Regions from separate parts of the Stenotrophomonas sp. 2201_Sma genome, predicted to be linked through region 2. Evidence: predicted binding sites of a transcription regulator. Region 2 holds the regulator's gene; the other holds the start of a gene.
The links. The regulator FliA, encoded in region 2, starts transcription of late flagellar genes. The targets are predictions, from matches to a motif close to TAAAGTTTNNCNNNCNNNGGCCGATAA.

Region 1 (3,168 bases), 610 kb from region 2:
CTGCGTGCTGCTGTGGCGGTCGCGGCGCGGCGATGCGCCGGCCCCCTGCTAGCCCTGGCGCTCAGTCCAGCACGCTGTTGGCATCAACCAGCCGCACGTCGTGCATCTGGTTGAGGTAGGCCTCGTAGTAGCCCTTGTGCGAGGCGCCGACGAGGGTCAGCATGCGGGTGCCCGGGTGCTGGCCCAGCACCTCGCGCATATTGGCGACCATGCGCAGGTTGCGGGTTTCCCAGTAGCCGACGTAGTTGCGGCCGAAGCCTTCTGGCGATGGTTCGACCAGGGCCGCGCCGAAATCGCTGTTGTAGACCTGGGCGATGGTGTCGGGCGCGTTGTAGTTCCGATAGAGCGCCAGCAGGCCATCCGTGCTGCCGAGTTCGGCGTGCAGGGCCGTATCGGCGGCCCGTCGTGCCTTGCTGGCGGGATTGTTCCAGGCGTTCATGATGGCTTCGCCAGCCGCCTTCTCCAGTGCCGCAGGGGTGGGCGAATCAGCGGTGTGGTCATCGACTGCCCACAGGCGTTCCAGGCCCAGGCGTGCGGCAAGCTCGGCCGCGATCAGGCTGACTTCGTTGCGTCGCACGGCGCGTTTGTCGAGGAACTGCACCAGTTGCGGTGACAGGCTGTCTGCGGCGCGACGCTCCTGCGCCGGCAGGCGCAGCCACTGCACCAGCGCGGAGCCGTTCTCACCTGCGGCCAGGAACAGTGCGGCCAGCCGGCGACGCTGTGCGTGCGTCGGTGTAGCGGGCCATGCCGCCAGTACGCGATCGACTTCGGCGTTGGCCGCTGGAACATCCAGACCGGTGGCGGCCTGGGCAGGTGCAGGATCGACGCAGTAACTTTCCACGCTCTCGGCATAGCGGGTGGGATTGCGGCGCATGAAATCGCATTGCAGTCCGGACAGGTTCTCCACGGCGATCGCCGTTGGCCGCCATGCCTGCAGGCGCTGCAGCAGCGGCTCCAGCATTGCCGGCTGGAAGGTCGGGGGCAGGTCGGACAGGTGCGGTGAACCCAGCACCAGCACTTCGTTGACGCGGCCGGCGGGCGGGCCCTTGAGCTGTGCGGGATTGAAACTCGGCCGATAGCCTGCATCGGCGGCCAGCGCGCCGCTGCTGCACAGGCCGAGGGCGAAAAGAGCAGCCAGGCGTGAAAACATGCGATCTCCGTGTCGATGGACGGTCCGTGGTGGGCGCATCCTTGCCTGTCCCCCCCCCTTGCCGACAGCCCCGATGGTCATGGCAACCTTTTCGTTGCAGGCTGCATCTAGGGGCCCGTCAGGCGCTGCAGGGGGAGGGGGCTGGACAGGGCCCGCTGCGGAGGGGCCTAAAGCCCGGAACGGAGGTGCCGATAACCTCACTGGATCCCGCTCCCGTCACCCGCTGCAGGACCCCAGGCTGCCCTGTCGGGCGGCCCGCGCAGTGTGTTCCGCCGCTCCCGGATGTCGATCGCACCCGCCCCCAGATGTTCTTGCCCGTTGCTCGAGAGGTGCCTGCCGGCACCTGTAGTCCAAGCAATTGATGTTGCCGTCGGGCATCCCGCTTGACGGATCGCAGCCGCTTACCGGACACCGAGGATCAGACAATGCTCATTCCAGGCCTCACGGCGGGCGCGCAGGCGCCGGCCGAGCTGCACACCCGTTGGTCGCCGTTGCGTTCCCTGCTGGGGGCGCTGGCGGGACAGCCTCGGCCCGGCAGGGTCGACACCGACCGCGGTCATGCCGAGCTGGCCGCCCAGGTGGCCGCACTGCATCGCGTGCAGGCGGTGATCGAATTCGATCTGGATGGCACCATCCTGCAGGCCAACGACAACTTCCTGCAGGCGGTGGGCTATCGTCTGGACGAAATCCAGGGCCGGCATCATTCGCTGTTCGTCGATCCCGATCAGGCGTCCAGCGCCGAGTATCGGGACTTCTGGGCCCGGCTGGGACGTGGCGAGTTCGACGCCGGACAGTACCGACGGCTGGGCAAGGGCGGGCGCGAAATCTGGATCCAGGCCTCCTACAACCCGGTGCTGGACCCGCAGGGCCGGCCCTTCAAGGTCGTCAAGTTCGCGACCGACATCACCGCGCAGAAGCTGCAGGCCGCCGACTCGGCGGGGCAGCTTGCCGCCATCGACAAGTCGCAGGCGGTGATCGAGTTCAGCCTGGACGGGCACATTCTCTCGGCGAACGCCAACTTCCTCGCCGCCACCGGCTACAGCCTGGAAGAAGTGCGCGGCCAACACCATGCGCTGTTCGTGGAGCCCGAGCTTCGCGGCAGCCTCGAGTACCGCCGGTTCTGGGAAAAGCTCGGGCGCGGCGAGTACGACGCCGGGCAGTACCGGCGGCTCGGCAAGGGCGGCCGCGAGATCTGGATCCAGGCCTCCTACAACCCCATCCTGGATGGCAACGGCAGGCCCTTCAAGGTCGTCAAATACGCTACCGACATCACCGCGCAGGTGCATGAGAACCAGGCCATGCAGCGTGCGGTGGCGCAGACCCGGGAGGTCGTGGCGGCGGCCAAGCAGGGCGACCTGACCCGCACCGTCGCCATTGCCGACAAGAGTGGCCCCATCGCCGAGCTGTGCGATGGCGTCAACGCGCTGGTCGAAGCCATGGCGGGCATCATCGGCCAGATCAAGTTCGCTGCCGATACCATCGCGGTCGGCGCGACCGAAATTGCGCAGGGCAACAGCGACCTGTCGCAGCGCACCGAACAGCAGGCGGCCTCGCTGGAAGAAACCGCCGTGTCCATGAAGGGCCTGGCCGATACGGTGCAGCGCACGGCGGCCAATGCGCGCCAGGCAAGCCAGCTGGCCGGCGGCGCAGCGGAGGTGGCTGCGCGTGGCGGCAGCGTGGTGCACGAGGTGGTGGCGACGATGGCCTTGATCAACGCCTCCTCGCGTCGCATCGTCGACATCATCGGGGTGATTGACGGCATCGCATTCCAGACCAACATCCTGGCGCTGAACGCTGCCGTGGAGGCGGCCCGTGCCGGCGAGCACGGCCGCGGGTTCGCGGTCGTCGCCACCGAGATCCGCGAACTTTCGCAGCGCTCGGCCAGCGCCGCCAAGGAGATCAAGCAGCTGATCGACACATCGGTGGCCAATGTCGGTGCGGGTACTGCGCAGGTGGAAAGTGCTGGCCGCACGATGGACGAGATCGTACTCAACGTGCGCAGGGTCAGTGACCTGGTC
Region 2 (3,168 bases):
CATCCTCGCTGATCAGGCCATCGTCGGCCTTGGCCGGCGTCGCCACCGCGGTGGGGGCGTTGCTGCCGTGCAGCTGATCGAGCAGGGCCTCGAACTCGTCGTCGGTGATCAGGTCACCGGCAGCGGGCGCGGCTGCTGTGGGGGCGACAGCAGCCGGCGCAGCAGTGCCGTGCACGTCGAACTGGGCGATCAGGTCCGGCGGGGCATAGCCGGGTTCGTTGCCGGAAGACACGGCATCCAGCATCGATTGCAGGTAGTCCAGTGATTGCTGTGCGGCATCGAAGTGATGCGGCTGCAGCACCGCTTGGCCAGCGCGGGCGGCGCCCAGTGCCTCTTCGGCGGCATGGCACAGCTCGACCATGGCGGTGATGCCGAGGAAGCCGGCGCCGCCCTTGAGCGTGTGATAGCCACGGAACACGGCGTTGAGCTGGTCGGCGTCCTGCGGCGCCTGTTCCAGCGACACCAGCTGTTCGCCGAGGCGATCCAGGATTTCCTGTGCCTCGATGATGAAATCGGCGGTGATGTCGTCGGATACCGCGCTCATGCTTACAGTCCCAGGTCCGACAACAGGTCGTCGGCGTCGTTCTGAGAGACCGCGTGGCGGTCCAGTCCCTTCAGTGCCGGTCCGGCCAGCGCCGGATCGGTGCGATGCTGCTCCGGTGGCAGGCCCAGCGCGCCAAAGCCTTCGTGCACGCGGCGGACGATGCCGACCACGCGACGGATGATCTGTCCGGTCAGGTCCTGATAGCTCTGGGTCAGGGCAATCTCGGTCAGGTTGTGGCGGATGCGTTCCAGCTGCGCATCCTGCCCCGGCTGGAGGCCTTCGGCGCGCAGCTGTTCGGTGAGGCTGCGGCACTCTTCGGCCAGGTCCAGGGTGCGGTGCGTGGCCTGTTCGGTCATCGCCACCACATGGTCCAGGCGCGCGCAGGCGTCGTCCAGCTCGCCCGCCTCGCTGGGGACGGTCGGCAGTTCGCCCAGGGCCTGGCCCAGTTCGCGGGCCAGCCGTGACAGGCCGCTCATCATCGGCTGCGTGCGTGCGGCCACCAGGGCGTCGATGCGCTGGCGCCAGGCGCTCTCGTCGCCGGATTCGAGCGCGTCGAGGGCTTCCTGCAGGCGCAGGGCGAGAGCGTTCTTGTCGACCGTGGCGTCCATCAGGCGCTGGCCGCCAGGCGTTCGAAGATCTTGCCCAGTTTCTCTTCCAGCGTCTGCGCGGTGAACGGCTTGATGATGTAGCCGTTCACGCCGCTCTGCGCCGCTTCGATGATCTGCTCGCGCTTGGCCTCGGCGGTGACCATCAGCACCGGCAGGGTCTTGAGCTTGGCATCGGCGCGGATCGCCTTGAGCAGTTCGATACCGGTCATCACCGGCATGTTCCAGTCGGTGACCACGAAGTCGAACGGCTGGCTCTGCAGCATCGACAGTGCGGCATGCCCGTCCTCGGCTTCGGCGGTGTTGGTGAAGCCCAGATCGCCCAGCAGATTCTTGACGATGCGACGCATGGTCGAGAAGTCGTCGACGATCAGGATGCGCATGTTCTTGTTCAAAGCGGAGTTCCTTTGTTGTTCAGTCGCCCGCGGTGGCCGTGGCCGCCGCAGGCATGTTCATTCTTCAAGCCCGGCATCCGCAGCCTCGAAGATCTTCAGCCGGCCGCGCAGGCGCAGCACGGCCTGGCCGTGGATCTGGCAGACGCGCGATTCGCTCACGCCGAGCACCGCGCCGATCTCCTTCAGGTTCAGCTCCTGCTCGTAGTACAGCGAGAGCACCAGCTGTTCGCGTTCGGGCAGATGGCCGATGGCCTTGCCCAGTTCGCGGCCGAATTCGCCACGTTCCAGGACCTGCTGCGGTGTGGGTCCGCCCTGGGCGACGGTGTCCAGCTCGCCCTGGTCTTCGATGCGCGACTCCAGGCTCAGCACCTGGCCGCGCGAGGCGTCCTCCATCAGCCGTAGGTATTCGGGCAGTGGCATGTCCATGGCCGCCGCCACCTCGGTGGCACTGGCTGCACGGCCCGTGGTCTGCTCCAGGCGGCGGATGGTGGCGGCCGCATCGCGGGCGCGCCGATGCACCGAGCGCGGTACCCAGTCGCCACGGCGGATCTCGTCGATCATCGAGCCGCGGATGCGGATCGAGGCATAGGTCTCGAACGAGGCACCCTGGTCGGCGTCGTAGCTGCGCGAGGCTTCGATCAGGCCCATCATGCCGGCCTGGATCAGGTCGTCCACTTCGACGCTGGCCGGCAGGCGTGCGGCCAGGTGATGGGCGATGCGCCGCACCAGGTCCGAGTGCTGGGCGATGACCTCGGTCGCCGCCGAGCGCTGGACTTCCCTGTACTGGGCCGCGCCTTTCATGCTGCCACCCCGCGTTGCTTGAGGATGCGCTCGAGGAAGAATTCAACGCCACCGCGTGGCTCGGTGGGGGCCTGCCAGCGGGCGGTGCGACGGGCGATCTCGGTGATCGCCAGCGCCGCCGGGCTGGATGGATAGGCCTTCACCACCGGCTGCTGGCGCTGCACCGACAGGCGCAGCCAGTCATCCTGCGGCACGCAGCCCAGGTAGTTCAGCGAGACATCGGCAAGGAACTTCTCGCAGACCCGGGTCAGCTTTTCATACAGCACGCGGCCCTCGTTGGGGTCGCGCACCATGTTGGCCACCACCTGGATGCGGTCCACGCCGCGCTCGCGCGACAGCACCTTGATCAGTGCGTAGGCGTCTGTGATCGAGGCCGGTTCGTCGCAGACCACGACAACCGTGTCCTGTGCGGCCTGACAGAAGGTCAGCACGCCGTCGGTGATGCCGGCGGCGGTGTCCACCACCATGATGTCCAGCTCGCGTTCCAGTTCGGAGAACACGTTCACCAGGCCGATGTGCTCGGCCGGGGCCAGCTCGGCCATGTGCCGCCGACCGGACGCGGCCGGCACCACCAGCACGCCGTTCGGACCTTCGACGATCACGTCTTCCAGCGAGCAGCGGCCGGCGACCAGATCCGCCAGGGTGTGGGTGGGATTCAGCCCCAGGATCACGTCGATGTTGGCCAGACCCAGGTCGGCGTCGAGCAGCAGCGTGCGCTTGCCCATGCCGGCCAGCGCCACGGCCAGGTTGGCCGAGACGTTGGTCTTGCCGACGCCGCCCTTGCCGCCGGTCACGGCGATGGTGCGCACAGGGCCGAGCGGCT

Region 1: ACZLIF_RS12730 (methyl-accepting chemotaxis protein) is a predicted target of FliA. The motif match lies at 1,319-1,345, and genes of this name have one in related genera.

Annotation. Positions count from the first base shown of each region.
Region 1 is NZ_CM151329.1:2,743,200-2,746,367, reverse strand. It holds gene ACZLIF_RS12740 (hypothetical protein) at 1-52, shown strand, start outside; gene ACZLIF_RS12735 (DUF5694 domain-containing protein) at 62-1,150, opposite strand; gene ACZLIF_RS12730 (methyl-accepting chemotaxis protein) at 1,576-3,168, shown strand, end outside.
Region 2 is NZ_CM151329.1:2,129,971-2,133,138, forward strand. It holds gene ACZLIF_RS09940 (chemotaxis protein CheA) at 1-544, opposite strand, end outside; gene ACZLIF_RS09945 (protein phosphatase CheZ) at 547-1,152, opposite strand; gene cheY (chemotaxis response regulator CheY) at 1,152-1,544, opposite strand; gene ACZLIF_RS09955 (RNA polymerase sigma factor FliA) at 1,602-2,345, opposite strand; gene ACZLIF_RS09960 (MinD/ParA family ATP-binding protein) at 2,342-3,168, opposite strand, start outside.